4 regions of the Streptomyces sp. NPDC054770 genome follow, and region 3 is predicted to be linked to each of the others. Evidence: riboswitches for the same ligand, from Rfam matches in the RefSeq annotation. Region 3 holds a riboswitch; each other region holds the start of a gene.
The links. Region 3 has a riboswitch for cobalamin ahead of ACWGKQ_RS19385 (cobalamin biosynthesis protein). Riboswitches for the same ligand answer to the same signal wherever they lie in the genome.

Region 1: another riboswitch for cobalamin. It lies ahead of ACWGKQ_RS07910 (prenyltransferase/squalene oxidase repeat-containing protein); the one in region 3 lies ahead of ACWGKQ_RS19385 (cobalamin biosynthesis protein).
Region 2: another riboswitch for cobalamin. It lies ahead of ACWGKQ_RS34280 (ribonucleoside-diphosphate reductase subunit alpha); the one in region 3 lies ahead of ACWGKQ_RS19385 (cobalamin biosynthesis protein).
Region 4: another riboswitch for cobalamin. It lies ahead of metE (5-methyltetrahydropteroyltriglutamate--homocysteine S-methyltransferase); the one in region 3 lies ahead of ACWGKQ_RS19385 (cobalamin biosynthesis protein).

Annotation. Positions count from the first base shown of each region.
Region 1 is NZ_JBSHBL010000006.1:403-5,443, reverse strand. Features, by position in the region: gene ACWGKQ_RS07915 (phosphotransferase) at 166-816, opposite strand; cobalamin riboswitch at 854-994, shown strand; gene ACWGKQ_RS07910 (prenyltransferase/squalene oxidase repeat-containing protein) at 1,109-2,317, shown strand; gene ACWGKQ_RS07905 (SCO2322 family protein) at 2,314-2,931, shown strand; gene ACWGKQ_RS07900 (CbiQ family ECF transporter T component) at 3,374-4,453, shown strand; partial or broken gene ACWGKQ_RS07895 (ABC transporter ATP-binding protein) at 4,450-5,041, shown strand, end outside.
Region 2 is NZ_JBSHBL010000050.1:21,023-29,715, forward strand. Features, by position in the region: gene ACWGKQ_RS34275 (ribonucleotide-diphosphate reductase subunit beta) at 1-803, opposite strand, end outside; gene ACWGKQ_RS34280 (ribonucleoside-diphosphate reductase subunit alpha) at 803-3,181, opposite strand; cobalamin riboswitch at 3,307-3,431, opposite strand; gene ACWGKQ_RS34285 (GNAT family N-acetyltransferase) at 3,436-3,990, opposite strand; gene ACWGKQ_RS34290 (ATP-binding protein) at 4,153-7,704, shown strand; gene mctP (monocarboxylate uptake permease MctP) at 7,817-8,693, opposite strand, start outside.
Region 3 is NZ_JBSHBL010000020.1:919-9,611, forward strand. Features, by position in the region: gene ACWGKQ_RS19365 (helix-turn-helix domain-containing protein) at 1-348, shown strand, start outside; gene ACWGKQ_RS19370 (hypothetical protein) at 390-893, shown strand; gene ACWGKQ_RS19375 (hypothetical protein) at 826-1,134, opposite strand; gene ACWGKQ_RS19380 (DUF397 domain-containing protein) at 1,166-1,423, opposite strand; cobalamin riboswitch at 1,601-1,741, shown strand; gene ACWGKQ_RS19385 (cobalamin biosynthesis protein) at 1,843-2,802, shown strand; gene ACWGKQ_RS19390 (cobyric acid synthase) at 2,799-4,310, shown strand; gene cobN (cobaltochelatase subunit CobN) at 4,307-7,978, shown strand; gene ACWGKQ_RS19400 (putative cobaltochelatase) at 7,975-8,693, shown strand, end outside.
Region 4 is NZ_JBSHBL010000027.1:65,987-74,679, reverse strand. Features, by position in the region: gene ACWGKQ_RS23625 (ATP-binding protein) at 1-865, shown strand, start outside; gene ACWGKQ_RS23620 (TAXI family TRAP transporter solute-binding subunit) at 1,039-2,037, opposite strand; gene ACWGKQ_RS23615 (pyrophosphohydrolase domain-containing protein) at 2,132-2,566, shown strand; gene ACWGKQ_RS23610 (DUF6204 family protein) at 2,601-2,960, opposite strand; gene ACWGKQ_RS23605 (histidine phosphatase family protein) at 3,027-3,578, opposite strand; gene metE (5-methyltetrahydropteroyltriglutamate--homocysteine S-methyltransferase) at 3,684-5,993, opposite strand; cobalamin riboswitch at 6,150-6,373, opposite strand; gene ACWGKQ_RS23595 (IclR family transcriptional regulator) at 6,526-7,248, opposite strand; gene ACWGKQ_RS23590 (2-keto-4-pentenoate hydratase) at 7,323-8,129, shown strand; gene ACWGKQ_RS23585 (acetaldehyde dehydrogenase (acetylating)) at 8,126-8,693, shown strand, end outside.

The DNA of each region.
Region 1 (5,041 bases), on a different contig from region 3:
CGCCGCCGACCGACGGTGCACACGAAGACCGGGAGACGCCGAGCGGGCGCCTCCCGGTCGGAGTCGACGGCGAGTAAGGCGAAGGAACTCGTTTCCGCAAAGGAAGTCGAGAAGGAAGCCGCTTCATGGCCGTGCCGTGGGCAGCGCCGGCGCTCAGCTGGGGATCTAGAACGCGATCGCCCGTATCAACTCGCCCGCCTCGCCCAGCACTTCGACTTCCGCCCGGCTCATCGTCGGATTGGCCGCCCGCCGCCGCAGGGCCTCCGCCAGCCCCTCCGCGGTCAGTTCGGCCGGATCGGCGAGCAGGGCCGTCAGCAGGTCGTGGGCCAACGGGTAGGCACCCAGGGCCACTTGGGCGAGGATCACCGCGGACATGCCCCAGTCGAGTCCGGGCGGCCCGTCCTCGGCGTTGGTCCAGTCGATGACCCGGGGGCCGTCCGGGGTCAGCATCACGTTGTCCGGATGCAGGTCGAGGTGGAGGACCCGGGCGCCCGGGTCGGCAGGGTCCCGGCCGGGCACCGCGTGCAGCCGCCGCAGCAGCGAGGCGAGCAGCGCACCGCCCTCCGCCGCGTCCGTCTCCCCCGCCAGCAGCGCCGCCAGCATGGTCGGCCCGGACAGCCGCTCCATGACCAGTTCGGTACGGGACGCGGACGGCCGCACCCGGGGCGCCGGGTAGCCGTGCTCCCGTACGTACGCCATCACCGCGCCCTCGGCGGCCGCGTCCCCCCAGCCGTCCCGGTCCCGGCGCAGCACCCACGCCTCGTCGATCTCGTACACATCGGCCGAACGCCCCGAGCCGAGCAGTCTCCCCGTCATGGCCCGACCATAACGAAACGGTCCCCGCACAGCCCCCTCTCAGCTTCCCCGCGGCGGCCGGTAAGGTAGCCGGGTCGTCATCACCCGTACGGGGGGAAGCCGGTGCAATTCCGGCGCTGACCCGCAACCGTGAGCCACAACAGGTGGCAAGCCGGACCGCCGCGCCCGGGACGTTGATCGGCTCATGTGCGTCGGCGCCCGTCGTCGCACGGCACCGTCGAGGTTTACGGAGCCGAGCCGCCGGGGTGTCCCGTGCTGCCCGGCTCCCCGCAGGGAGAGGCACCCGCCGACCATGACCGTCCTCCGCCGCACCGCCGGGGTGCTGGCCGCCACCGCCGTCATCGGTACCGCCGCGCCCGTGACGACGGCGCTGGCGTCCGACGCCCCGTCCCCGTCCGCGTCGGCGGCCCTCCCCGCAGGGCTGTACGGCAGCTCGGACCCCACGTACGACGGCGTCTGGCGCCAGTCCCTCGCCCTGCTCGCCCAGCGCGCGGTGGGCGTGACCCCGGCCGTGCAGGCGGTGGACTGGCTGGCCGGGCAGCAGTGCGCGAACGGCTCGTACGCGATGTTCCGCGCCGAACCGACGGCGTCCTGTGACGCCAAGGTGTCGGTCGACACGAACAGCACGGCGGCCGCCGTACAGGCACTGGAGGCGGCCGGCGGCCATGAGGACGCCGTGGAGAAGGCCGTGAGCTGGCTGAAGTCGCAGCAGAACAAGGACGGCGGCTGGGGCTACGCCCCGGGCTCGCCCAGCGACACCAACTCCACCGGCGTGGTCATCGGCGCGCTCGCGGCGGCCGGCGAGAACGCGGACAGGTCGCCGTACGACCTCCTCTCCAAGTGGTCCGTCCCCTGCGCCGAGAAGGGTGGCGGCGCCCTCGCTTACCAGCCGGACAAGAAGACGGCGAAGCTGACCGCCAACGCGGACGCCACGGCGGCGGGGGTGCTGGGCGCGCTCGGCAAGGGCTTCGCGGCGACGGCGGGGAAGGCCCCGGCGGAGGGGTACGTCTGCGCCGGCTCCGGCAAGGCCCTCACCCGGGTGGAGGTGGCCCGCAACGGCGCCGCCTACCTGGCGGGCGCCACCTCCGCCAAGGGCTACCTCGTCTCCACGCTGCCCGGCGCCAAGCCCCAGCCGGACTACGGCAACACCGCCGACGCGGTGGTCGCCATGGCCGCGCAGGGCTGGACGAAGCCCGCGAAGAAGCCGTACGCCTGGCTGGAGGCGCACGCCGCGCCGTGGGCGAAGCAGAGCGGGCCGGCGGCGTACGCCGAACTGATCCTCGCGGCGCACGCGATGGGCGCGGATCCGCGTGACTTCGGCGGTACGGACCTGGTGACGGCGCTGAACGCGACGGGCCCGGCCCCGCGGGCGGCTGCCGCGCGGCACACCGGGAAGAAGAAGTCGGGCAGCAGCGTGTGGTGGATCGTCGGCACCGGTCTCGTCGCCGGTGTCGGCATCGGTTTCCTGTTCAGCGGCCGCCGGAAGCAGCAGCAGCTGTGACCGCGGTCCGCCGTGCGGCGCTGCTGCTCCTGGCGGCGGTGGCGCTGTGCGCGACGAGTGCGGGGCCGGCGGCGGCCACCGGGTACCGCTACTGGTCCTTCTGGGAGCGGGACGGCGCACGCTGGACGTACGCCACGCAGGGGCCCTCGACCGCGCGGCCCGCCGACGGTTCGGTGGAGGGGTTCCGCTTCGCGGTGAGCGAGGACTCGGCGGACGCGTCGCAGCCGCGCGGCACGGCGGACTTCGGGACGATCTGTGCCGGTACGGCCGCCGTCGGTGGCAGGAAGCGGGTGGGGCTGGTCGTCGACTTCGGTACGACGGCGGACGCGCCGTCGGGAGCGGAGCCGCCGGCGCGGCGGACGGCCTGCGCGGTGGTGCCCGAGGACGCGACGACGGCGGAGGCACTGGCGACGGTGGCGAAGCCGCTGCGGTACGACACGAACGCGCTGCTGTGCGCGATCGGGGGGTATCCGGAGCGGGGCTGCGGGGAGAAGGTGGCGGCGGGGGGTACGCCGGACAGCGGGCCGTCGCTGGGGCTGGTGGCCGGGGTGGGAGTTGTCGTGGTCCTGGCCGCGGGGGCTTTCTGGCAGGCACGGCGGCGCAGGAATGGGTGACCGCGGCAGTCGCTTCACCGCGGGCCGGTGGGGGCTGATCGCGCAGTTCCCCGCGCCCCTTACGGGGCGCTGCAGTCACGCCGGCTACCTGGCTGCGGGCAGTCATGCCGCAGGGGCAGAACACGTCCCAGCCACAGACAGTCGCACCACCCGCGCAGAACACCTCCCAGCCGCGGGCAGTCGCACCACCCGCGCAGAACACCTCCCAGCCACAGACAGTCGCACCACCCAGGCAGAGCACCCCCCAGCCACAGACAGTCGTGCCACCCGGACAGAACACCCCCCAGCCACAGACAGTCGTGCCACCCGGACAGAACACCCCCCAGCCACAGACAGTCGTGCCACCCGCGCAGAACACCCCCCAGCTGCGGGCAGTCGTGCCGCTGGGGCGGCACGGGTGGGCGCGGCGGCACCCCGCCAGCGCGGGCGAGTGAAACCCCCCGTGCCCCGGCTGCAGCGCCGCTCCCCCGTGCACCCCGGCGCCTGGTGGCTCTGGTCCCTCGCCCTCGGGGTCGCCGCGTCGCGTACCACCAACCCCCTCCTCCTCGCCCTTCTCGTCACGGTCACCGCCTACGTCGTGGCCGCCTGCCGCACCCGCACCGCGCCCTGGTCCCGCTCCTACGCCGCGTTCGCCAGACTCGCCCTCGCCGTCCTCCTCGTCCGGCTCGTCTTCACCGTCGTCCTCGGCTCCCCCGTCCCCGGCGCGCACACCCTCGTCACCCTCCCCGAAGTGCCGCTCCCGCACTGGGCCCAGGGCATCCGCCTCGGCGGCCGGGTCACCGCCGAGGCGCTCGCCTTCTCCCTCTACGACGGCCTCAGGATCGCCACTCTCCTCGTCTGCGTCGGCGCCGCGAACGCGCTCGCCAGTCCGGCCCGGCTGCTGAAGTCCCTCCCCGGCGCCCTGTACGAGCTGGGCGTGGCCGTCGTCGTCGCCCTCACCTTCGCGCCGCACCTGGTCGCCGACGTGCAGCGGCTGCGGGCCGCCCGCCGGCTGCGCGGCCGGCCCGACTCCGGCATCCGCGGCCTGCTGCAGGTCGGACTCCCGGTCCTGGAGGGCGCGTTGGAGCGTTCGGTCGCCCTCGCCGCCGCCATGGACGCGCGCGGGTACGGCCGTGGCGCCGACGTCCCGGACCGGGTCCGCCGTATGACGGCCGCGCTCACCCTCGGCGGTCTGCTCGGCGTCTGCGCGGGGCTGTACGGGCTGCTCACCACCGAGGGCGGCGGCTACGGGCTGCCCGTGCTGGCGGCCGGGGTGGCCGCCGCGCTGGCGGGGCTGCGGCTCGGCGGCCGGCGTTCGCCGCGCACCCGGTACCGGCCGGACCCGTGGGACGCGCGGGCCTGGCTGGTGTCCGGGGCGGGCGCCGCCGTCGCCGCGCTGCTCACCCTGGCGTCCGTGCGCGATCCGGACGCCCTGCATCCCGGGGTCGTACCGCTGGTCGCCCCCACGCTTCCGCTGTGGCCCGCGGCCGCCGTGCTGCTCGGTCTGCTGCCCGCCCTCGTCGTGCCGAAGGAGCCGTCGTGATCCGGTTCGAGGATGTCTCCGTGACGTACGAGGGCGCGGCCCGACCCGCCGTCCAGGGCGTCGACTTCGAGGTGCCGGAGGGTGAACTCGTCCTGCTGGTGGGCCCGTCCGGCACCGGGAAGTCGACGGTCCTGAACTCCGTGAGCGGGCTCGTGCCGCACTTCACCGGCGGCACCCTGCGCGGCCGGGTGACGGTCGCCGGCCGGGACACCCGCACCCACCGGCCGCGCGAACTCGCCGACGTCGTCGGCACGGTGGGCCAGGATCCGCTCGCCCACTTCGTGACCGACACGGTGGAGGACGAACTCGCCTACGGGATGGAGTCGTTGGGGATCGCCCCGGCCGTGATGCGACGGCGGGTGGAGGAGACCCTCGATCTGCTGGGGCTCGCCGAGCTGCGGGACCGGGCGATCGCCACGCTCTCGGGCGGGCAGCGGCAGCGGGTCGCGATCGGATCGGTGCTCACCCCGCATCCCGCGGTCCTGGTGCTGGACGAGCCGACCTCCGCGCTCGACCCGGCCGCCGCCGAGGAGGTGCTGGCCGTGCTCCAGCGGCTGGTGCACGACCTGGGGACGACGGTGCTGCTGG
Region 2 (8,693 bases), on a different contig from region 3:
CCCGGCAGACCGTCACCGCACAGGTCCCGGCCGAACTGCAGCTCCGCCTCGACGGCCTCCCGCAGCATGTCGGTGACCTGCTGCCGGAGTTCGTCGTCGAAGAGCTCCGGCTCCTCCTTGCGCACGGTGTCCACGACGTCGAACGCGAAGCTCATGTGCATCGTCTCGTCACGGAACACCCAGTTGGTGCCGGTGGCGAGACCGTGCAGCAGACCCCGGCTGCGGAACCAGTAGACGTACGCGAAGGCGCCGTAGAAGAACAGGCCCTCGATGCACGCGGCGAAGCAGATGAGGTTGAGCAGGAAGCGGCGGCGGTCGGCCTTGGACTCCAGGCGGTCCAGGTTGTCCACCGAGTCCATCCACTTGAAGCAGAACTCGGCCTTCTCGCGGATGGAGGGGATGTTCTCCACCGCGGCGAACGCGGCGGCGCGGTCCGCCGGGTCGGGGAGGTAGGTGTCCAGCAGGGTCAGGTAGAACTGGACGTGCACGGCCTCCTCGAAGAGCTGGCGCGACAAGTACAGGCGCGCCTCCGGGGAGTTGATGTGCTTGTACAGCGTCAGCACCAGGTTGTTCGCCACGATCGAGTCGCCCGTCGCGAAGAAGGCGACCAGCCGGCCGATCATGTGCTGCTCGGCGGGCGTGAGCTTCGCGAGGTCGGCCACGTCCGAGTGGAGGTCGACCTCCTCCACGGTCCAGGTGTTCTTGATGGCGTCCCGGTAGCGCTCGTAGAAGTCCGGGTAGCGCATCGGGCGCAGGGTCAGTTCGAAGCCCGGGTCGAGAAGGTTCTTGTTGTCGCTGGTCATTACTGGCAGGCCTCGCAGGACTCGGGGTTCTCAAGGGAGCAGGCGACGGCCTCGGGGTCCGGGGCGGCCTGCACGGGGACAGCGGCCTGTGCGGCGCGGGCGATCCGGGTCGCCGGGCGCGAGCGCAGGTAGTACGTCGTCTTCAGCCCGGACTTCCAGGCGTACGCGTACATCGAGGAGAGCTTGCCGATGGTCGGCGTCTCCAGGAACAGGTTCAGGGACTGGGCCTGGTCCAGGTACGGGGTGCGGGCGGCGGCCATGTCGATCAGGCCGCGCTGCGGGATCTCCCACGCCGTGCGGTAGAGCCGCCGTACGTCCTCCGGGATCCACGCGAAGTCCTGCACCGAGCCGCTCGCGTCGCGCAGCGCCTCGCGGGTGCGGGCGTCCCAGACGCCGAGGTCCTTGAGGTCCTGCACCAGGTAGGAGTTGACCTGGAGGAACTCGCCGGACAGCGTCTCGCGCTTGAAGAGGTTCGAGACCTGCGGCTCGATGCACTCGTAGACACCGGCGATGGACGCGATGGTGGCGGTGGGCGCGATCGCGAGGAGGAGGCTGTTGCGCAGACCGGTCGTCGCGATCCGCGCGCGCAGCGCCGCCCAGCGCTCCGGCCAGGTGAACTCGACGCCGTAGTGGTCGGGGTGCAGCACGCCCTGCGCGGTGCGGGTCTTCTCCCAGGCCGGCAGCGGGCCGCTGCGCTCGGCGAGGTCGGCGGAGGCCTCGTAGGCGACGAGCATGATCCGCTCGGCGATCCGGGTGGAGAGGGCCCTGGCCTCGGGGGAGTCGAAGGGCAGCCGCAGCTTGAAGAAGACGTCCTGGAGGCCCATGGCGCCCAGGCCGACGGGCCGCCACCTGGCGTTCGACCGGCCCGCCTGCTCGGTCGGGTAGAAGTTGATGTCCACGACCCGGTCGAGGAAGGTGACGGCGGTGCGGACGGTCTCGTCCAGCCGCTCCCAGTCGATGTCACCTGCCGCCTTGTCGACGAACGCGCCGAGGTTGACCGAACCGAGGTTGCAGACCGCCGTCTCGCCGTCGTCCGTGACCTCCAGGATCTCCGTGCAGAGGTTGGAGGAGTGGACGACATGGCCGGGGGTGGCCGTCTGGTTCGCGGTGCGGTTGGCCGCGTCCTTGAAGGTCATCCAGCCGTTGCCGGTCTGCGCGAGGGTGCGCATCATCCGGCCGTACAGGTCACGGGCCGGAATGGTCCTGAGCGCGAGGCCGGCCGCCTCGGCCCTGCGGTAGGCGGCGTCGAACTCCTCGCCCCACAGGTCGACCAGTTCGGGCACGTCGGCCGGGGAGAACAGCGACCACTGCGCGTCCGCGTTCACCCGGCGCATGAACTCGTCCGGGATCCAGTGCGCGAGGTTGAGGTTGTGGGTACGGCGGGCGTCCTCGCCGGTGTTGTCGCGCAGCTCCAGGAACTCCTCGATGTCGGAGTGCCAGGTCTCCAGGTAGACCGCGGCCGCGCCCTTGCGCCGGCCGCCCTGGTTCACGGCGGCGACCGAGGCGTCGAGGGTCTTCAGGAACGGCACGATGCCGTTGGAGTGGCCGTTGGTGCCGCGGATCAGCGAACCCCGGCTGCGGATCCGGGAGTACGACAGGCCGATGCCGCCGGCGTGCTTCGAGAGGCGGGCGACCTGGTGGTAGCGGTCGTAGATCGAGTCCAGCTCGTCCTTCGGCGAGTCCAGAAGGTAGCAGGACGACATCTGGGGGTGCCGGGTGCCGGAGTTGAAGAGGGTGGGGGAGGACGGGAGGTAGTCGAGGCGGCTCATCAGGCCGTAGAGCGCGGCGACTTCGTCCACCGACCTCGCGCCCGTCTTCGAATTGAACGCAGTGTCCTCGGCGAGGCCGGCGGCGACCCGGAGCATGAAGTGCTGGGGGGTCTCGATGACCTTGCGGGTGATCGGGTGCCGGAGCAGGTAGCGGCTGTGCAGCGTGCGCAGGCCGAAGTAGCCGAAGCGGTCGTCGGCGGCCGGGTCGACGAGGGTGTCGAGGCGGCGGGCGTGCAGCCGTACGAACTCGGCGGTCCGGTCGGCGATCAGCCCCTCCCGGTGCCCCACGGCGACGGACTCGGTGAAGGAGGTCACGCCCTGCGAGGCGGCCTCGGCACGGACGGAGACCGTCAGCAGCCGGGCGGCGAGCCTGGAGTAGGCGGGGTCCTCGGAGATGAGGCCGGCGGCGGCCTCGGTGGCCAGCTCGCGCAACTCCGCCTCGTCGGCCCGCGCGGACCGGCCGCGCAACGCGGCGGCGGCGACCCGGCCGGGGTCGGCGTCGGGGAGGTCGGCGGTCAGCTCGGTCAGGGTCCGCAGCAGCGCGGTACCGGGACCGTCCTCTTCGGCAGAGATGACCGCTGAAGCCGGGTCGGCTGGCGCGATGGTCACGTGGGACTCTCCCTCGCTGGGCTCGGGGCCTGGCGGAGGGCAGCGGGCAGCACGAGCGCGCGTGGGCACACGTCGAGACCCTGGCCCACTCCGCGAGGCCCGGACGTCAGAACGCCCGCGCCGGGTGGCTGGGCGTGCTGTCGGCAGGTCCTCGGACTGATTCCTGTGCACGAACATGCACAAGTACACCGTTGCGGGACAGTTCCGGATTCGCACCGGATTCCCCTGCGGCGACAGCGAGCATGAGCATACATCTAGTGCCGGGTTGTCGTGTCACCCCCAGATGTTGTGTCGTGGCGGTGTCGGAGCGTCAACTCATAGGTGAGGAGAGTGATGTCGTCCAGGTGCGGTACGGGATTCCAGTCCCGGTCGGGTGTGCGGACGAAACCCAGACGTTCGTAGAGACGGTGGGCGGTGTGCATGCCTCGCTGGCTCGACAGGACGACGGCCGTGCAGCCCCGGGTGGCCCGTGCGCGGTCGATGCAGGCCCGTACGAGGGCCTCGCCGGCGCCTTTGCCGCGGGCCTCGTGTGCGACCGCGAGCGCCCTGATCTCCGCCTCGCCGGGGCGGGCGATGTCGGCGACCGGGCCGGGGCCGGCGACGAAGGTGACGCCGCCGAGGAGCTTTTCGCCGGACACGGCCACGAGCACGTCGGCGGCGGCCGCCCGGCTCGCCACGTCCTTCAGCACGGGCAGGTACTCGTCGCCCTCGCCGTAGTCGAGGAGGCCGTCCAGAAGGTAGGCCTGGGCGGTCATCTCGCCGAGGGGCTCGTACTCACCGGGTTCCGCCCGCCGTATCACGATGTCCATGGCCCGAGTCTGCCGGACTCCCGCCTGCGGAAACCTCTCGATTTCCCCGGTGGGGCGCCCGGGTTGGGGGCTGTGCCGGGAGTGATTCCATGGAAGGAGGTGCCGGTGCCCGCGGGTCCGCCGTTCCGAGAACACTCCGGGAACGCGTAAGGAGAAGGCACCATGACGAGGGTCGTCCGGCACCCGCCCGGCAAGGAGCTTCCGCGCGACGCGCCGATGGCGACACTGGACCTGCGACGCGCGGGCAACCGGGTCGGATCCGGTCTCATGGGCCGCTGGCACGCCCTGACGATCCGTCTGGAGGCCCGTCACGGCGCCACCCGCCCCAGGAAGTGGCACCGTTGGGTCTCCTACGCCAACGTCACGAGGGCGGTCTGGCTGGTCGCCGCGCTGGCCATGCTCGCCTGGACCGGTGAGGGGCTGTACATCCTCGCCACGGGCGAGACGACCGGATTCGAGTCATGGCGGAAGCGCAACAGCGTGGGGTTCGACACCGTCAGCAGGTTCGTCGGCCCGATCCTCGCCGCCTCCGTCGCCGCCGCACTGTTCCTGTTCTGGTGGTACCGGTGGACCAAACGGCGCTACCTCGCCAAGGCGCTGCGGGATCCCCGCGGGCTGGTGCCCACCGCGGGTCCCGACACGGCCGAGATCGTGGGCCGGGACGAGGTCGCACAGGTCATCGCCGAACGGCTGCGGGAGCGCGACACGCGCCGGCCCTATCTGCTGGTCGGCGGCGTCGGCGCCGGCAAGACCGCGGTCCTCGTACGGCTCACCGAACTCCTGGCCCGGCAGAACGCCGTACCGGTGCCGATCCGGCTCAGGGACGCGGTGGACGGAGGCGACCTCAACTTCGAGCGTCTGGCCAGGCGGCGCTTCGCCGAGGAGGCGCCCAAGGGCATCCTGGCGCGCACCAAGACCGACCGGGTCTGGCAGCAACTCCTCGCCGACGACAAGCCGGTCGTCCTCGCCGACGGCCTGGAGGAGGCCCTCCTCGACGACGGCCATCAGCAGAACCGGGACAACGTCATCCGCCAGGCCATCGAACGCGCCCACGAGGAGAAGCTGCCCCTGGTCATCGCCTCCCGGCCGCACAGCCCACTGGAGAACACCTCGGCCGCGATCGTCGAACTGGAACCGCTCGGTGAGGACGCGGCAGTTCGCTTCGTCGAGGCGGGCGTACGGGAGAGCGACGAGCGCCGGGTGGACTGGATCGTGGAGACGGCGGAGGTGACCGAGTCGCCGATCTACCTCCAGATCGCCCGCGAACTCCACCGGCGCGGAGCCCTGGACCACAACCGTGCGGACCACGATCCCCACCACCTGAACGCCCGCAGCCGCGACCGGGCCACCCTGCGGCTGTGGCTGCTGGAGAGCTGGGCCGAGGCGCTGTGCGAGGGGAAGCTGCGCGAGGACGTCGCGCTGGCCCCGCAGGAGCGCCGCGACGCCCTTGAGCTGGTCTCGGCCCTGGCCTGTGTCGGCCTGCTCCAGGACAAGCTGGAGGTCGGCCTCCCGGAGCTGCTCGCCCCGGAGGTCCTGCACCCCGGTCCGGCCCGGCGGGCCCGGGCCCTGGCGGAACGCGTGTGGGCCGACCGGGTGTTCGACCACTACGGCAAGGACGGCAACCTCCTCTCCGACTGGCACCGACAGCAGATCTGGGACGCGCTGTGCGAGCGGCTCGGCGACGAGGAACGCCGACGGCTGCGCACGGGGAACATGGACCAGTGCCAGGCCGGCCTCGCCCGTCTCGCGGCGCAGGCGGGCAGACTCAAACTGGTGGAGGGCTCCGGGCGAAGGGTCCGTTTCCCGCACAGCATCATCCAGGCCTACTTCGGCTACCGCCTGCTGGACCAGCTGGGGGAGCGGGGTGCCGGGCAACTGGTCGAGGAGGCGCTGCAGCCGCCCGGTCCCAGCCGGGAACTGCTCATCGCGCTGGTGCTGTTGTCCCGGGTGCGGGAGGCGCGGCTGCCGGATCCGGGGAGCGGGTTGCGGGCCGCCGTGCGCAAGGGGGTGACCGAGCGGGTCCGGCAGTCGCCCGTCGGGGGCCGCACGTCGGCCCAGCGGCTGTGTGACGCCGCGAGCCGTCGCACGGACGATCCGAAGGCCCTCGACCTCTACGCCGCGGCTCTGGAGATCGAGAGCGCGGAGGCCGATCCCCGGCGCCTGGGCGACATCGTGGCCGCGGTGCGCGAACGCTGGCCCGACATCAAGGGGGACCGGCGCACGCTGCGGGACGCCAAGCGCAGACTGCTCAAGCAGCTCGGAGCCGCGCTGCGCAAGGTGTCCGACCGGGTCGACACCACCCCGCTGTACTGGCAGCTCTTCGAGATCGGCATCGAGGAATCCTCCTACTCCACCCGCCTGGCCATCGCCCAGGAGTTCGGTGCCGGCGGCAACCCCGCGTTCGCCGTGATCCGCGAGCGGGTCGGTCTGAACAGCGACCCGGTGCGGGAGTACGAGGACCGGCTCGGCAAGCTGAGGGCCTGGAAGCGGCGGGAGTACGAGACGTGGGCCGCGAACATGGGGCGCGCGAGGTCGGCCAAGTCGCTCTCGGGCGCCGTGTCGACCGAGCGCGTCCGGCAGCTGCAGCAGGACCGGAAGGAGCTGAACCGGCGCTACCGCGAGCAACGGGTCTGCCTGTTCCGGGAGTTCGTGATGCGGGCCTGGCTGGTCCCGATGCTCCTGGGATCCGTCGACGAGGCCCACCGTGACGAGGCGCGGGAGCGCCTCACCAAGTGGCTGCGCCACCTCGACCCGAACTTCACCGGCGGCGCCCCTGACCTGCCGCTCGCCCTGGAGGCCGCGCTGGCCCAGGGCTTCAAGTACGCGGCCAACCGGCGTCAGCGGTATCCGGAGACCTATCCCGGCGGGCGGGCCGATCTGATCCGGCAGGCGGAGACCGTACTGCAGCAGTCACGGTGCTGGTATGCGCAGCTCAGCCTGTTGCACGCACTGTGCCTGTGGGAACTCGAGGACTGCGCCGACGGCAGTGGGGCCACCGCGGTGCAGACCGTGCAGCGCTGGCTGTCGATGACGGGCACGGTGAACGCGCCGCCGGGGCGGGCCGACGCGTCCGGCGGGACACCCCGGCGGTGTCTGCATCCGTTCGTCGCCGAAGCCGGTGATCTGGTGGCTCTCGCCCTGGAGACCGGGCAGCCCGAGCGGTTCCTGTGGATCGACGAGAAGGGCGCGGCCGACAACATCGGGGCCCGCGCCGACACCTGTGGGGGCCATCGCAGGCACAGCCTGTGGATTCCGCCGTCGGTCGGCTGGAGCACCCTGGACCCGCGCGCCCAGCGCCTTGTCGCCGACGTACTGGTCATGCTGAACCTCATCGAACGGGACGGGCACCCGGACGGGGTCGAGGAACGCCTGGCCCGTGCGGAGCAGCCGGGTATGCCGCTGCCGCCGTGCATCCGTGCGAACCGGGAGCCGCTGCGGCCCGGACTGCGGATCGGTACGTCCAACCCGCCCGAACCGGGCGTGACCTGCCTGCCCGACTGCAAGTTCCAGCTCTGCCCGTACCCGCCTCGCGGCTGGCTGCCCCGTGGGGAGATCCGCGAGCCGTTCTGCCGCCAGCAACAGGCGCTGCTGCCCGGCAGCGTGCGGCGCTGGCTGCCGCGGGGGCTGCGCCGCAAGACGCCGCGCTGGGTCGGGATGCGGGTTCGCGAACTGGACCGGTTCTGGGACGAGATGGCTCGGCGGACGCGGGAGTAGCGAGGTCGGGGGGAAGCCGGAAGCGGGCCGCCGTTGTGCTTGATTTTCGGCGGCCCGCTGCGGGTTGTGTGTGGTTGCTCGCGCAGTTCCCCGCGCCCCTGGCGGGGCGCTGTTAGTGGGCGCTTCCTGCGACAGCCGGAGGCAGTTCCACTTCCACGCCCGAGTCGCCCGCGTCGGCCGTGTAGTCCTCCGGGTTGGTCTGGTCGATGCCCTCGGGGGCCTTGAGGGCCTTCAGGACGAAGGTCAGGATCACGGTGACCGCCACGTTCATGACGAACGCGGTGAGGCCGATGTAGCCGATCTCGCCGATGCCCGGGATCTCCTTGGCGCTGCCGCCGAAGTGCGCCTGGGTGGGGGAGGCCACCCCGTACGCCGCGGCCGTGCCGTAGACCATGCCGACCGCCCAGCCGGCCAGCAGCGCCCAGCGGTGGAACCAGCGGGTGAACAGGCCGCCGACCAGGGCGGGGAAGGTCTGGAGGATCCAGATGCCGCCGAGGAGCTGGAAGTTGATGGCGACCGTCTTGTCCATGGTGAGGACGAAGATCAGTGCGCCGACCTTCACCAGCAGGGACACCAGCTTGGAGACCTGGGCCTCCTGCTTCGGCGTGGCGTCGGGCTTGATGAAGTCCCGGTAGATGTTGCGGGTGAAGAGGTTCGCGGCCGCGATGGACATGATGGCCGCGGGGACCAGGGCGCCGATGCCGATCGCAGCGAAGGCGACGCCGGCGAACCAGTCCGGGAACATGTTCTCGAACAGCTGCGGGATGGCGAGCTGGCCGTTGGTGACCTTGACACCGGCCGCGACGGCCATGAAGCCCAGCAGGGCCAGCAGGCCCAGCATCAGGGAGTACAGCGGCAGGATCGTGGTGTTGCGGCGGATCACGTCACGGCTCTTGGAGGAGAGCGTCGCGGTGATCGAGTGCGGGTACATGAAGAGGGCGAGCGCGGAGCCCAGCGCCAGGGTGGCGTACGTCCACTGGCCGGCCTCC
Region 3 (8,693 bases):
CTGGACGAAGCGGCACTGCGACGGGAGGTCGGCGGTCCCGCGGTGATGCGACGGCAGCTGGACCACATCAAAACGCTGGTGGACCACCCCCGGACGACGGTCCGGGTGCTGCCGTTCTCCGCCGGCGCGCATTTCAGTGTCAGCACACCTTTCATCCTGTTGGGATTCAAGGACGACGACGATCTGCTCTACCTGGAGGGTCCTGCGGGCGGTCTGTCCAGCCGTGACGACCTGAGCCTCTCGGCCCGTTACCAGGAGTGCTTCGAAGAGATCAGCGCCATCGCGTACGAAGGCGACCGGATGATCGAGCTGCTCGACACGGTCAGGGAGAGTCTGGACAACGGCTGAATCCGGGCTGCTACGGCCCGGCGTGAGACGGGGGAGGGCCGATGGCCGTCTTCGGAATACGGGCCTGGTGGGGTCGGTTGCGTGGGTCGGCCGAGGCGGGTGCGTCCGGCGATCCGCCGACCACCGCCTCCAACGCCTCGGACAACGGTGCGCGCCCTCTCGACGACACCGCCCTGAAGGCCTACGCCATGCAACGGCCGGAGTGGGCGGAGGCGCTCATCCAGGTGGAGAACGCCAGAGTGGCCGGAGAGATCCGGCTTCTGTCGGCTCGGCTCCTGCTGGGCACGGCGTGCGGCAGTGTCCTGCTGCTCAGCATCACTGTCGCCGCGCGGGTCGCACCCAGCATCCCGCTCGGCTCCATGACGCCCCTGAGTACGGCGGTCGTCGGCGCCGTCAGCGCGGCGATCCTCACGGCGCTGGGTGCGGGGCTCGGCAGGACGCTGAGCAGGCGTTCCGCCGATGCCCCGGCCGCTCCCGTCAGCGGTGCCGCTGCCGTATCTGACCGGCCACCAGAAGGCGGTTCAGAACCTGGAGCCGCTCAGTGACGGGGGTCAGCCCCCACCACAGGCCGGCGCCCACGGCCACCAGGACCGTCACCACCAGCCACACCAGGCCGCGGGCCGCGCCATCCGGCACCAGCAGTGCCGCCAACGCACCCACTCCGACGGCGAGGAATCCCACCACCGAGCAGTAGATCGCCAGCGGAAGGGCCGCCGTCGGCCACGCCCCGCGGACACCGCGATCACCCAGCCGCGCAGCGGCGGATTCCTTGGCTCGGTCTCCCATGCGTGTACCTCCCGTCCCCCCGCGCGGTGACTCAGCCGCCGCGCGTCTCCGGGTCCACAAGCTCCGTCAGAAAACCACACCACGCCGCGTGACGAAAGACGAGCACAGCGTCTTGACGCCACTTCGAGTCGCGGACCCGCACGCGGTCACTTCCCGGGGCTACTTCCACGCACTCGCCTCCGCCGCTCGAATGGCTGCTCCTGCGCCACGCCCGCCCCGACAGCTCCCTGCCGACCACGCCCACCTCCTCCAGCTCCGCTGGCAACCACACGGTCATGGACACCGTCATCCAGCCGACGGTCCGAGACCGCCGGTCGACGCGTACACGCACGCCTGTTCCCCTCAAGTGTTCCCAGGTTCCTGGCCGGGAAAGAGCCCAGAAACCGCCTATTCGGCCGCCTGACGGCGCATCAGTGATGTGGACCTCAGCACACCACAGCTCCGCAGGTCAACGGCAAGTTGACGGGTCTTCCAAGGCCGTGGTGGACTTCCGGAGCCATGTACGGCGGCAAGGGAGGAAGCCGGTGTGAATCCGGCGCGGTCCCGCCACTGTCACCGGGGTAGCAAGTCCCCGGGAGCCAGGAACTCTCACCGCCGGTCTCGTCGAACCAGGGCGCGGACACCCTGAGTGAGGACATATCGCCATGCGCGGCTGCCGACCGAGGTGCAGTAACCGGACCGTCCCCGACCCCGCGGCCGGCTGAGCCGATGGGTGCCGATCGCGTCTTCGCGTACGGTGCCGCCGCCGGCCTTCTCGGTGATCTGCTGCTCGGCGATCCGCGCCGGGGGCATCCGGTCGCCGTGTTCGGGCGGGCGGCCGGGGCCGTGGAACGGGTGCTGTGGCGGGACCACCGCGGGTGGGGCGCGCTGCACACCGCCGTGTGTGCCGGTGGCGCCGTGGCGCTGGGTGCCGTGGCCCAGCGGGCCGTACGACCGTCCGCCGCCGCGTCCGTCGCGCTCACCACCGCTGCCACCTGGGCCGTCGTCGGGGGCACTTCGCTCGCCCGCGAGGCCCGCGTCATCGGGCGGGCCCTGGAGGCGGGCGATATCGAGGCGGCCCGTGCCCGGCTGCCGCACCTGTGCGGACGGGATCCGCAGGCCCTGGACGCCGACGGGATCGCCCGGGCGGTCGTGGAGTCCGTCGCCGAGAACACGAGCGACGCGGTCGTGGGCGCTCTGGTGTGGGGGGCCGTGGGTGGCGTGCCGGGGCTGGTGGGGTTCCGGGCCGTCAACACCCTGGACGCGATGGTGGGGCACAGGTCGGCCCGGTACCGGCGGTTCGGGTGGGCCTCCGCGCGGCTGGACGACGTGGCCGGGTGGCCGGGGGCGCGGCTCACCGCCGTGCTGGCCGCCGTGGCCGGAGGCGGCACCGAGGGAGCGGTACGGGCCTGGCGGGCCGACGCCGCGAAGCACCCGAGTCCCAACGCCGGGCCCGTGGAGGCGTCGTTCGCGGGGGCGTTGGGGGTACGGCTCGGGGGGACGCTGTCGTACGGCGGGCGGGTCGAGCATCGGCCGGTGCTGAACGGGGAGGGGCGGGCTGTGGAAGTCGGGGACATCGAGCGGGCGGTGCGGTTGTCGCGGCGGGTGGGGTGGCTGGCGTTGGGCGTGAGTGCGGCGGGGGCGCTGCTGCGGGGGGCGCTTTCACGACGTCAGGGGGGTTCCTCATGAACAACGGCGGCCTCCTCGTGGCCGGTACCACCTCCGATGCCGGGAAGAGTGTCGTGACCGCCGGTATCTGTCGGTGGCTGGTGCGGCAGGGTGTGAAAGTCGCGCCGTTCAAGGCGCAGAACATGTCGCTCAACTCCTTCGTCACGCGCGAAGGTGCCGAGATCGGGCGGGCGCAGGCCATGCAGGCGCAGGCCTGCCGGGTGGAGCCGACCGCGCTCATGAACCCGGTGCTGCTCAAGCCCGGCGGGGAGCAGAGCAGTCAGGTCGTGCTGCTCGGCAGGCCGGTCGGTGAGCTGAGCGCGCGTGGCTATCACGGCGGGCGGCAGCAGCGGCTGCTCGGGACCGTGCTCGACTGTCTCGCCGAGTTGCGGGGCACGTATGACGCGGTGATCTGTGAGGGGGCCGGCAGTCCGGCGGAGATCAACCTGCGGCGGACCGACATCGTGAACATGGGGATCGCCCGGAACGCCGGGCTGCCCGTGCTCGTCGTCGGGGACATCGACCGCGGAGGTGTCTTCGCCTCCTTCTTCGGGACGGTGGCGCTGCTGTCGCCGGAGGACCAGGCGCATGTCGCCGGGTTCCTCGTCAACAAGTTCCGGGGGGACGTCTCGCTGCTCGAACCCGGGCTGGACATGCTGCACGGGCTCACCGGGCGGCACACCTACGGCGTCCTCCCCTTCCGGCACGGGCTCGGGATCGACGAGGAGGACGGGCTGCGGGTCTCCCTGCGGGGAACCGTCCGCGAGTCGAACACGGCCCCGCCCGTCGGGGAGGACGTGCTGCGGGTCGCCGTCTGCGCGATCCCGCTGATGTCCAACTTCACGGACGTGGACGCGCTGGCCGCCGAACCGGGCGTCGTGGTGCGGTTCGTGGACCGGCCGGAGGAACTCGCCGACGCCGATCTCGTGGTGATCCCGGGGACCCGGGGGACGGTCCGGGCCCTGGAGTGGCTGCGGGAGCGGGGGCTGGCCGAGGCGCTGCGGCGCCGGGCCGCCGAGGGACGGCCGGTGCTCGGCATCTGCGGTGGCTTCCAGATCCTCGGCGAGCACATCGAGGACGAGGTCGAGAGCCGCAAGGGGGCCGTCGACGGGCTCGGGGTGCTGCCCGTGCGCGTCCGGTTCGCCCGGGAGAAGACCCTCACCCGGCCGGTGGGCGAAGCCCTCGGCGAGCACGTCGAGGGGTACGAGATCCATCACGGGGTCGGTGAGGTGACCGGCGGGGAGCCCTTCCTGGACGGCTGCCGGGTCGGGCAGACCTGGGGCACGCACTGGCACGGCTCCCTGGAGTCGGACGGTTTCCGCCGGGCCTTCCTGCGCGAGGTGGCGGCCGCCGCGGGCCGCCGGTTCGTGCCGGCCCCCGACACCTCGTTCGCCGCGCTGCGCGAGGAGCAGCTCGACCGGCTCGGCGACCTGATCGAACAGCACGCGGACACGGACGCGCTCTGGCGGCTCATCGAGTCGGGCGCGCCGCAAGGACTGCCTTTCATTCCACCGGGAGCGCCCGCATGAGCACTGTGTTGTTGTTGTCGACCGCAGACACCGATCTGCTGGCGGCCCGGGCCGCCTCCGGTGCCGACTACCGGATCGGCAATCCGACGCGCGTCGACGTCACGACGGAGCTGCCCGCGCTCGTCGCGGGCGCGGACATCGCCGTCGTACGGCTGCTCGGCGGCAAGCGGGCCTGGGAGGACGGGCTCGCCGCGCTGAAGGCCGCCGGGATCCCGACCGTGCTGCTCGGCGGCGAGACGGTGCCGGACGCCGAGCTGATGGCCGAGTCGTCGGTGCCCGCGGGTGTGGTCGCCGAGGCGCTCAGGTACCTCGTCGAGGGCGGCCCGGCCAACCTCACCGAGCTGGCCCGGTTCCTGTCCGACACGGTCCTGCTGACCGGCGAGGGGTTCGTCGAACCGCAGAAGATGCCCGAGTACGGCGTGCACGGCACCCGGACCCGGGAGAGCGGCCGGCCGACCGTCGGGGTGCTCTTCTACCGGGCCCATGAACTGAGCGGCAACACCGGCTTCGTGGACACCCTGTGCGACGCGATCGAGGCACACGGCGCCAACGCCCTTCCGGTGTACTGCGGTTCGCTGCGCGGGGCGGACGCCGGGCTGTACGAGATCCTCGCCGGGGCCGACGCGCTGGTGGCGACCGTCCTGGCGGCCGGCGGCACGCACGCCTCGCAGGCCTCGGCCGGCGGCGACGAGGAGGCCTGGGACATCGGGGCGCTCGCCGACCTCGACGTGCCGGTGCTGCAGGGCCTCTGCCTGACCTCCTCCCGGCAGGCCTGGGCCGAGTCCGACGCCGCCCTCTCCCCCATGGACGCGGCGATGCAGGTCGCGATCCCGGAGTTCGACGGACGGCTGATCACGGTCCCGTTCTCCTTCAAGGAGCAGGGACCGGACGACGTCCCGGTGTACGTCGCCGACCCCGAGCGGGCCGGACGCGTCGCCGGCATCGCCGTACGGCACGCACGGCTGCGGCACAAGCCGAACGCGGAGAAGAAGATCGCGCTGGTCTTCACCGCGTACCCGACCAAGCACTCCCGGGTCGGCAACGCGGTGGGGCTCGACACCCCCGCCTCGGCGGTGCGGGTACTGGACGCGCTGCGGGACGCCGGGTACGGGGTCGGCGAATACCCCTCCGAGGGCGACGAGTTGATCCACCGGCTCATCAACGCCGGTGGCCACGACGTCGAATGGCTCACCGAGGAGCAGCTGGCCGCCGCGCCCGCGCGGGTGCCGCTCGCGGACTACCGGGCGTGGTTCGAGAAGCTCGACCCGGAGCTCAGGGACGCGATGACCGAGGCGTGGGGCGAGCCGCCGGGCTCGCTGTACGTCGACGGCGAGGACATCGTGCTGGCGTCCCTGCAGTTCGGGAACGTCGTCGTCATGATCCAGCCGCCGCGCGGCTTCGGCGAGAACCCGATCGCGATCTACCACGACCCCGACATGCCGCCGTCGCACCACTACATGGCGGCGTACCGGTGGCTGGACAACTCGTTCGGCGCGGACGCCGTCGTCCACATGGGCAAGCACGGCACCATGGAGTGGCTGCCCGGCAAGGGGCTCGGCCTCGGCAGCGGGTGCGCGCCGGACGCCGTGCTCGGCGAACTGCCGCTGATCTACCCCTTCATCGTGAACGACCCCGGCGAGGGCACCCAGGCCAAGCGGCGCGGGCACGCCACGGTCGTCGACCACCTGGTGCCGCCGATGGCCCGTGCCGACACCTACGGCGACCTGGCCAAGCTGGAGCAGCTGCTCGACGAGTACGCGCTGGTGTCGGATCTCGACCCGACGAAGGCGCCTGCCGTCCGCGCCCAGATCTGGACGCTGGTGAAGGCGGCCGAGCTCCACCACGACCTGCACGTGGACGAGCAGCCGGAGGAGGACGACTTCGACTCGTTCGTCATGCACATCGACGGCTATCTGTGCGAGATCAAGGACGTGCAGATCCGCGACGGCCTGCACATTCTCGGCGGCGGTCCGGTCGGCGAGCCGCGGGTGAACCTGGTGCTCGCGGTGTTGCGCGCCTCGCAGGTGTGGGGCGGGCAGGCCAACGCGCTGCCGGGGCTCAGGGCCTGCTTCGCGGCCCACTTCGGGCTGGTGGAGAAGGAGTTGCTGGCCGAGCCCGGTGCGCCGGTGAAGGTGCCGGTGGAGCTGACGGATCTCGTCGAGGGTCCGTCGCGTACGGCGGCCGACGCGATCGACCTGCTGGAGCAGCTGTGCCGCCGGGTCGCGGAGGGCATGGAGCAGCGGAACTGGGCGGCCGCCGAGAGCCCCGCGCTGGTACGGGAGGTCCTCGGCGGCACCGAACTCCCGGACGCGGTCGCCGTGCTGGAGTTCGCGTGCACCGAAGTCGTGCCCCGGCTGGCGCGGACCACGGACGAGATCGGGCACATCCTCAAGGCCCTGGACGGCGGTTACGTCCCGGCCGGCCCGTCCGGTTCCCCCACCCGCGGCCTGGTCAACGTCCTGCCCACCGGCCGGAACTTCTACTCGGTCGACCCCAAGGCCATTCCGTCCCGGCTGAGTTGGGAGGTCGGCCAGTCCCTCGCGGACTCGCTGGTGCAGCGCTACCTCCAGGACACCGGCGCGTACCCGAAGTCCGTGGGCCTGACGGTGTGGGGCACCTCCGCGATGCGCACCCAGGGCGACGACATCGCCGAGATCCTGGCGCTGCTGGGCTGCCGTCCGGTCTGGGACGACGCGTCGCGGCGCGTCACCGGCTTCGAGGTGGTCCCACTGGCCGAGCTGGGCCGGCCGCGCATCGACGTCACGGTCCGGATCTCCGGCTTCTTCCGGGACGCGTTCCCGCACGTGGTCGGGCTGATCGACGACGCGGTGCGAGCGGTGGCCGAGCTGGCCGAGCCCGCCTCGCAGAACTACGTCAAGGCGCACGCCGACGAGGACACCGCCGAGCACGGCGACCGGCGGCGCGCGACGGCCCGTGTCTTCGGCTCCAAGCCGGGGGCCTACGGTGCCGGGCTGCTGCCGCTGATCGACGCCCGCAACTGGCGCTCGGACGCCGACCTCGCCGAGGTGTACGCGGTGTGGGGCGGCTACGCCTACGGGCGCGGGCTCGACGGGCGGGCGGCGCGCGGGGACATGGAGACCGCGTTCAAGCGGATCGCCGTGGCCGCGAAGAACGTGGACACCCGCGAGCACGACCTCGTGGACGCCGACGACTACTTCCAGTACCACGGCGGCATGGTCGCCATGGTGCGCCATCTGACCGGCACCAACCCCGAGGCGTACGTGGGTGATTCGGCCACCCCCGACCAGGTGAGGACCCGCACGCTCGGCGAGGAGACGCACCGCGTCTTCCGGGCCCGGGTGGTGAACCCCCGCTGGATGGCGGCCATGCGCCGGCACGGCTACAAGGGCGCCTTCGAGATGGCGGCGACCGTCGACTACCTCTTCGGCTACGACGCCACCGCGGGCGTGGTCGACGACTGGATGTACGAGAAGCTCAGCGCGGAGTACGTCTTCGACGCGGAGAACCGGGACTTCATGAAGAAGTCCAACCCGTGGGCGCTGCGCGGTATCACCGAACGGCTCCTGGAGGCCGCCGACCGGGGCCTGTGGGCCGAGCCGGACGCGGACACCCTGGAGCGGCTGCGGGCCACGTACCTGGAGCTGGAGGGCGACTTGGAAGGCAACTCGGAGGGCGACGACCAGTGAGTACTCCGTTCCCGTTCACGGCCGTCGTCGGCCAGGACGACCTGCGGCTCGCGCTGCTGCTGAACGCCGTCTCGCCGGCGGTCGGCGGGGTGCTGGTGCGCGGCGAGAAGGGCACGGCGAAGAGCACCGCCGTACGTGCCCTGTCGGCGCTGCTGCCGACCGTGGACGTCGTCGCCGGCTGCCGTTTCTCCTGCGACCCGGCCGCCCCGGACCCGGCCTGCCCGGACGGCCCGCACAACCCGCCCGGTGCCTTCGAGTCCCGCCCGGCGCGGATGGTCGAACTGCCGGTCGGCGCCTCCGAGGACCGGCTGGTCGGCGCGCTGGACATCGAACGCGCCCTGGCGGAGGGCGTGAAGGCCTTCGAGCCGGGTCTGCTGGCCGACGCGCACCGGGGCATCCTCTACGTCGACGAGGTCAACCTCCTCCACGACCACCTGGTCGACCTGCTCCTTGACGCGGCCGCGATGGGCGCGTCGTACGTGGAGCGCGAGGGGGTGTCGGTCCGGCACGCGGCGCGTTTCCTGCTCGTCGGCACGATGAACCCGGAAGAGGGCGAACTGCGGCCGCAGTTGCTCGACCGGTTCGGCCTCACCGTCGAGGTGGCCGCCTCTCGCGAGCCCGACCAGCGGGTGGAGGTCGTACGGCGGCGGCTCGCGTACGACGACGATCCGGCGGGCTTCGCAGCGCGTTGGGCCGGGGAGGAGGCCGCTGTCCG
Region 4 (8,693 bases), on a different contig from region 3:
CGGCGAGGTCGCGGCGATGCTGCTCGCCGTCGGCGCGGCGCTGCGGCTGACCGGGTGGGTGCTGCGGCCGGTACGGGTGCTCGACGCCACCACGCACGCGATCGCCAGCGGCCGGCTCAAGTCCCGGGTGGCGGCGGCCGGCGGTCCGCCGGAACTCAGACGGCTGGCCCGGGCGTTCAACGAGATGGCGGACAACGTCGAGGACGTGCTGGAGCAGCAGCGGGCCTTCGTCGCCGACGCCTCCCACCAGCTGCGCAACCCCCTCTCCGCACTGCTGCTGCGCATCGAACTGCTCGCGCTCGAACTCCCCGAGGGCAACGAGGAGATCGCCTCGGTCCGCACCGAGGGCAAGCGGCTCGCGCAGGTGCTGGACGACCTGCTCGACCTGGCGCTGGCCGAGCACGCCGACGCGGACCTGATGCTGACCGACATCGGGCGGCTGGCGGAGGAGCGGATCGCCGCGTGGGCGCCGGCCGCCGCGGCGAAGGGGGTCCGGCTGACCGGGGTGTGCACGCCGACCACCGGGTGGGCCGACCCGGTCACGCTGTCCAGCGCGCTGGACGCGGTGATCGACAACGCGGTGAAGTTCACGCCGGAGGGGGGTGCGGTGGAGGTGACCGTGAGCGCCGACGGTGACGTGTCGACGGTCGTGGTGACCGACACCGGGCCGGGGCTGACGGACGAGGAACTCGCGCGCGTGGGGGACCGGTTCTGGCGCAGCGGACGGCATCAGAACGTGAAGGGGTCGGGGCTGGGGCTGTCGATCACGCGGGCGTTGCTGGCGACGGGCGGGGGTTCGCTGTCGTGCGAGCACGGTGAGCCGCGGGGGTTGCGGGTGACGGTTTCGGTGCCGCGGAGCGGGTGAGGGAGGGAGGGGTGGGTGGGTGCGGTGGTGGATCGGGTGCGGGCCGGTGGGGGCTTGTCGCGCCCACGCGGCGGAGCCGCACGGTGATACCGCCCCGCGCCCCTTTCGGGGCGCTTCCGCTGAGGCTGCTCAAAAGGCTCCGCCTGCTACGGGTCGTTCCCCTCAACCTTCCTTCAGGGCTTGACCGAGCGGTAGTACCGCCTGGCCCCCTCCTGCAGCGGCAGCGGGTCTGTGTAGATCGCTGTGCGCAGGTCCACCAGTTGGGCCGAGTGGACGTGGTTGCCGATGTCGTCGCGGCTCTTGATGACCGTGCGGGTCACCCATTCGGTGAGGCGTGGGTCGACGTCCTTGCGGGTCATGAGGACGTTGGACACCGCGATCGTGGGCACCGTCATGCCCTGCTGGACGGACGGGTAGGCCGACTCCGGCATGTTGGTCGCCCGGTAGTAGAGCGCGGCCTCGCCCTCGGTGTGCAGCCTGGTGACGAGGTTCCCGCCGATCGGCACGAACGTGAAGCTGAACTTCTTCGCGAGGTCCAGCAGTCCCTTCGTCGGCAGCCCGCCCGACCAGAAGAACGCGTCGATCTTGCCCCGCCGCAGCTGGTCCGGGCCGGTGTCTATGCCCTCGGACACCGGTGTGATGTCCTTCACCGGGTCCACCCCGGCGGCCTTGAGCACCCGGTTGGCGATCAGCCGCACCCCCGAGTCGGGCAGCCCGACCGCCACACGCTTGTGCCGCAGCTGCGCGACGCTGGTGACGGCCGAGTCCCGGGGCACGACGAGCTGGACGTAGTCGTCGTAGAGGCGTGCCACCCCGCGCAGTTGTCCGGCACCCTGCCCGTCGTTCAGTTCGTACGTCTCCACCGCGTCGGCCGCCGCGATGGTGAAGTCGGCCCGGCCGGTCGCCACCCGCTGCACGTTCTCGTACGACCCGTTGCTCTGCACCAGCTTCACCTTCAGCCCCGGCATGTCCTTGCCCAGCTCGGTGCGCAGCCGTTCGCCGTACTCCTGGTAGACGCCGCGCAGCGTCCCGGTGCTGAAGGTGATCGTCCCGGTCGGCGGCTTCTCGCCCAGCGGCAGCAGCCACCACAGCAGCAGGCCGGACGCGACGAAGCAGGCGGCCGCGCCCTGGAGCGCGCGGCGCCTGCCGATACCGGGAAAGAGCTTGGGCATGCGCGCGATCCTGCCAGCAGGCCACGGTCCTGACCAGGGCCGGGGGCCCGGCGGCGGACCCGGACTGTCAGTGGCGGCCGCTACAGTCGTTCGCATGACCAGTTCCGTCCCCGGTGCCCCGACCGGCACCTCGCCCGCCCGCCTCGTCCGGGAGTTCCACCAGGCCTTCGGCCTGGACGCCCGCACCACGCCGACCGAGGTCTCCCCCGAACTGGCCGCGCACCGGGGGGAGCTGCTCGCCGAGGAGGCCGCGGAGGTCGCCGAGGTCGCGGTCGACGGGCCCCTCGACCGGCTCGCGCACGAGCTGGCGGACGTGGTCTACGTGGCATACGGCACCGCGCTGGTGCACGGGATCGACCTGGACGCGGTGCTCGCCGAGATCCACCGGTCCAACATGAGCAAGCTGGGGCCCGACGGGCAGGTGGCCCGCCGGGCCGACGGCAAGGTGCTCAAGGGCGAGCACTACCGGGCGCCGGACGTCTCGGCGGTGCTGCGCGGCCAGGGCTGGATACCGGGCGGCACCGCCTGACCCGGGGGCAGAGGGTGCCGCCCGCCGCCGCCCGTCAGCCCTGCTGCTGCGCCGCCGCCCGGCGCTGCCGCTTGCCGAGGGGCGCCTGGGAGAGGTCCTCCGCGCTGGACCTGAGGTTCTTGTAGCCGTAGCCGCGCTCGGTCAGCCACGCCCTGGCCGCCTCCTCGGCGCGCTCGGTCGCCTCCAGGATGTCCTCCTCTTCCTCCCCGGTGTCCTGGAAGCGGAAGGTGAAGGCCGGGCGGGCGGCGATGTCGTAGCTGAGGTGGCCCTCGGGCGTGAAGGCCGCGCGCAGCACGTCGTGCTCGGCGGCCCGGGAGAGCAGTTCGGCGCGTTGTCCGGCGCTGAGGCCGTCGAAGACGCCGCGGACGGTGACGCGGAAGGTGCGGGTGGTCATGGCGCGACCCTAGGCAGGACGGGGCGCACCGCTCCACCGCATTTCCGGCGCTCCACCGGACACCCGCTAGCCGCCGACCTGGCCGAGCCGCAGGTTCCAGCGCCCGGGTCCGCCCGTGATCTCCGTCGCCGACAGCGACGGCACGTCCACCCGCCAGAACGCGGCCTCGGGCGCCCCGAGCACATGCAGCACCATGGCCCGCACCACCTCCGGCTCCACCACGGCGACCGTCCTGCCGATGGTCAGGCCCGTCCGGTCCAGCCACCCGGTGACCCGCGCGCACAACTCCCGTACCGACTCGCCGCCGTGCGGTGCGGCGCCCGCGTCGGTCAGCCACTGGAGCAGCGCGTCGGGTTCGGCGGTGCCGACCTCCTCCAGCGTCCGGCCCCGCCAACGTCCCGCGTCCAGGCCCGACAGCTCGGGCTCCGCCGAGGCGTCCAGGCCCAGCGCGGCCGCCGTCTCCCGGCAGCGCACGCTGGGGGAGTGGACCTCCGCGCCCGCGGCCGGCAGGGACAGCGTCACCGCCCCGGGCTTCTCGATCGAGTCACCGTCGTCGAAGCGGGCCCGCCGCAACGAGGGGGTCATGGCCGGGGCTATGAGGATGACTCGGCAGGTCACGGGGCGGTTCCTCCATGGTCGTCCGTCGCATGCCGGCGGCAGCGGTGGGGGCGGATGCCGGCCGCGCACGACAGTACGCCGTCCGGCACCCGCACCAGGACCCGGTTACAGCTCCGCGCGCACCGCCTGGGCCGCCGCGACCAGGTTCTCCAGGGCGGCCCGGACCTCCGGCCAGCCGCGGGTCTTCAGTCCGCAGTCGGGGTTGACCCAGAGCCGCTCGGCCGGGATGGCCCGCAGACCGGTCCGCACCAGGTCGGCGGCCTCCTCGGCGCTCGGCACCCGGGGCGAGTGGATGTCGTAGACCCCGGGGCCGGCCTCGCGCGGATAGCCGTGCGCGGCGAGTTCGCGGGCGACCTGCATGTGCGAGCGGGCCGCCTCCAGGCTGATGACGTCCGCGTCGAGGTCGTCGATGGCCCGGACGATGTCGCCGAACTCGGCGTAGCACATGTGCGTGTGGATCTGGGTGTCCGGACGGACTCCGGCGGTGGTGAGCCGGAACGCCTCGGTCGCCCAGGCCAGGTAGCCGGCCCGGTCGGCGGCCCGCAGCGGGAGGGTCTCGCGTAGTGCGGGTTCGTCGACCTGGATGACCGAAGTGCCTTCCGCCTCCAGGTCGTTCACCTCGTCGCGCAGGGCGAGGGCGACCTGGCGGGCGGTGTCGCCGAGCGGCTGGTCGTCACGGACGAACGACCAGGCCAGCATGGTCACCGGCCCGGTGAGCATGCCCTTGACCGGGCGGTCGGTGAGGGACTGGGCGTACGACGTCCAGCGGACCGTCATCGGCTCGGGACGGGAGACGTCACCGGCCAGGACCGGCGGGCGCACGTACCGGGTGCCGTACGACTGGACCCAGCCGTGCCGGGTGGCCAGGTATCCCGTCAGCTGTTCGGCGAAGTACTGGACCATGTCGTTGCGTTCGGGTTCGCCGTGCACCAGGACGTCCAGGCCGGTCTTCTCCTGGAAGGCGACCACCTCCTGGATCTCGGCCCGCACCCGCTCCTCGTAACCGGCCGTGTCGATCCGGCCCGCCCGCAGGTCCGCCCGCGCGGTGCGCAGTTCGTCGGTCTGCGGGAACGAGCCGATGGTCGTCGTCGGCAGCAACGGCAACCGGAGATGGGCGCGTTGGGCGGCGGCACGCTGCCGGTACGGAGAGGAGCGGCGGGCGTCGAAAGCGGTCACGGCGGCCGCACGGGCCCGGACGCCGGGGGCGTGGGTGATCGGTGAAGCCGCCCGGGAGGCCAGGTCGGCGCGGTTGGCGGCGAGTTCGGCGGCGATGGTGTGGGGGCCCTGGGCGAGGCCCTTGGCGAGGGTGACGATCTCGGCCGTCTTCTGCCTGGCGAAGGCCAGCCAGCGCAGGATCTGCGGTTCGATGTCCCGCTCGGCCGCCGTGTCCAGCGGCACGTGCAGGAGGGAGCAGGAGGCGGCCACGTCGACCCGGTCGGCGAGGCCGAGCAGGGTGCCGAGGGTGCTGAGGGATGCCGACAGGTCGTTGACCCAGATGTTGCGGCCGTCGACGACACCGGCGACCAGCCGCTTGCCGGGCAGCCCGCCGACGGCGGCCAGGGCGTCCAGGTTGGCGGCCGCCGCCCCGGTGAAGTCCAGGGCGAGCCCCTCGACCGGGGCCTTGGCCAGCACGGGCAGGGCCTCGCCGAGCCGGTCGAAGTAGGAGGCGACGAGCAGCTTCGGCCGGTCGGGCCGGGCACCCGGATCCCGATAGGCACGGGCGACGGCGTTCAGCTCGGCCGGGGTGCGGTCCTGGACCAGGGCGGGTTCGTCGAGCTGCACCCACTCGGCGCCGGCCGCCCGCAGGTCGGCGAGCACCTCGGCGTAGACCGGGAGCAGCCGGTCGAGGAGGGTGAGCGGGTCGAAGCCGGCGGGCACCCCGGGCGCCGGCTTGGCGAGCAGCAGGTAGGAGACCGGGCCGACCAGCACCGGCCGGGAGGCGAGCCCGAGGGCCAGCGCCTCCCGCAACTCGCCCACCTGCTTGGCGGAGTTCGCGGCGAAGACGGTGTCCGGGCCCAACTCCGGCACCAGGTAGTGGTAGTTGGTGTCGAACCACTTCGTCATCTCCAGCGGCGCGCTGTCCTGGGTGCCGCGGGCCATGGCGAAGTAGCCGTCCAGGGCGTCGGCGTCGACGGCGGCGCGGTGCCGCGCGGGGACGGCGCCGACCATCACGGTGGTGTCGAGGACATGGTCGTAGTACGAGAAGTCGCCGGTCGGCACCTCGTGGACGCCGGCCCCGGCGAGCTGCCGCCAGGTGGACCGGCGCAGTTCGGCGGCGGTGGCCCGCAGGGCGTCGGCGGTGGACCGGCCCTTCCAGTAGCTCTCGATCGCCTTCTTCAGTTCCCGGGCCGGCCCCTGGCGGGGGTAGCCGTACACGGTGGCCCGGGCTGCCGCGGCTGCGGACTTGGCTGTCACGGAGATCTCCTTCGCGAGACGATTCCCTGAGATCCCGGTGACGGGACGAGAGCGCGAAGGGATGACGGACCGGACGGCGACGGTCGTACCCGACCGCTCCTCCGATGTGCACGCCGACCCGCCCACGAGGTCACCGGGATGTCCGCGCACGAGTGGTTCGCACACGGGCAGTTGGCAGGTCTTCGGACTCGCGGGCACGTCCCGTCGTACAAAGCCGACGAGACTCCTACTGGCCGTCGCTTCCCGGATCCGGTGGACCCAGTGCGTATGACGGCGGTCGTTCCCACTCACCGCTGCGGGGCAGTCCCGGATTCCCACCGGGTTCCCTCTTACGACATCCCATCTGGCGAACAGGACGAACCAGCTGCGGGGTCCACCTTACGACCCACGTGAGGGAAGCGCCCCGAAAGGGGCGCGGGGCGTTGTCGATATGCGGCTCCGCCGCGTGGGCGCGATCAACCACAGACAACCCGCACCCGCCGTCCTCAGAGCCCCCCGTCCCCGTAGGCGAACGTCCACGTCCCCCAACAGGTCACCGACCCGAGCGCAACGCCCGCGACAACCCCAACGCAGCGGTCCGCACCGCAGGCGCCAGCTGAGCCGGCCGAAACCGCCCGCACGGCACGGCCACCGACAGCGCCGCCACCGCCGTCGGCCCGTCGAAAACCGGCGCCGCGATACAGCTGACCCCCTCCGCGGCCTCTTCCTCCTCGTACGCCAGCCCCGCCACCTGCGCCTGCTCCACGGCCGTACGCAGCCGCGCAGGCTCCGTCACCGAACGGGCCGTCAGCCGCGGCAGCGGCCCCGCCAGCACCTCCTCGACCAGCTCGGCGCCCGAGAACGCCAGCAGGGCCTTGCCCACCCCGGTGCAGGTCAGCGGGAGCCGGCCGCCGATCCGGGACGGCAGCCGCAGCGCGTCGTGGCCGTGGATGCGCTCGACGTAGACCACCTCGTGGCCCTCCCGCACCCCGAGGTGCACGGTCTCGTGGGTGGCCTCGAAGAGGTCCTGGAGGAACGGCAGCGCGGCCTCCCGCAGATCGTGCCGGCGCGGCACCAGCGACCCCAGCTCGAAGAGCGCCCCGCCGAGCCGGTAGGTCTCCGCGTCCCGTTCCAGCAGGCCGAGCCGGACCAGCTCGGCGCAGAGCCGGAACACGGTGGTCTTGGGCAGCTTCGACCGCTCGGCCAGTTCCGTGAGGCGGAACGCGCCGCCGTCCGGGCGGAAGCAGTCCAGGACCGCGACCGCCTTGTCGAGCATGTTTCCCTGAGTGCTGTTCCGTGTCACGGAACATATTTTGCCTCGTCTCCCGGCGTCCGCCTATACCTGTCGGCATGAGCTCTGACCTCGTCACCAAGGTGGCCGACGTCCTCGACGAAGCCACCCGCACCGGCACCCCCTGCGCCCCCGTCCGTGCCCTTCTCCCCGAGGGCGACATCGAGACCGCGTACGCCGTGCAGCGGCTGCACGTGGAGCGGGGCGTGGCCGCCGGCCGCCGGCTGGTGGGCCGCAAGATCGGGCTGACCTCGCCCGCCGTGCAGCGGCAGCTCGGGGTCGGACAGCCCGACTTCGGGGCCCTCTTCGCGGACATGGCGGTGAGCGAGGGCGAGCCGGTCGCGGCCGGCCGGCTGCTCCAGCCCAAGGTCGAGGCCGAGGTCGCCCTGGTCCTGGGCGCCGACCTGCCGCACCGCGACCCGACCGTCGCCGACCTGCTGCGGGCCACCGCCTTCGCGCTGCCCGCGCTGGAGATCGTGGACAGCCGGATCGCGGGCTGGGACATCACGATCGTCGACACCGTCGCCGACAACGCCTCCAGCGGCCTGTTCGTCCTCGGCGGCACCCCGGTCCCGCTGGACCGGGTCGACCTGCGGGGCGTCCGGATGACCCTGGGCAAGAACGGCGAGACCGTCTCGCAGGGCACCGGCGCCGACTGCCTGGGCAGCCCGCTCACCGCCGCCCGCTGGCTCGCCGCCACCCTCGCCGGGCTCGGCGACCCGCTGCGGGCCGGCGACATCGTGCTCACCGGCGCGCTCGGCCCGATGGCGGTAGCCGCCGAGGGCGACGAGTTCACCGCACGCATCGAAGGCCTCGGCACGGTCGGGGTCGCCTTCGCCACCGAGGGAACCGAGGGAGCAGCATGACCACGAAGGTCGCCGTCATCGGGTCCGGGAACATCGGCACCGATCTGATGATCAAGATCCTGCGGCTCTCCGAGTCGCTGGAGATCGCCGCCATGGCCGGTATCGACCCGGAGTCGGACGGCCTGGCCCGCGCCCGGCGCCTGAAGGTGGCCACCACCCACGAGGGCGTCGACGGCCTGGTCGGCCTGGACGAGTTCGAGGACGTCTCGCTCGTCTTCGACGCCACCTCCGCGGGCGCCCACCGCCGGCACGACGAGGTGCTGCGCGCCCTCGGCCGTACGGTCGTCGACCTCACCCCGGCCGCGCTCGGTCCGTACGTCGTCCCGCCCGTCAACGGCGACGCCCACCTGGACGCCCCGAACGTCAACATGGTCACCTGCGGCGGCCAGGCCACCATCCCGGTCGTCGCCGCGGTCAACGCCGTGACACCCGTCCACTACGGCGAGATCGTCGCCTCGATCTCCTCCCGCTCGGCCGGTCCCGGCACCCGCGCCAACATCGACGAGTTCACCGAGACCACCTCCGCCGCCATCGCGAAGGTCGGCGGCGCGGCCCGCGGCAAGG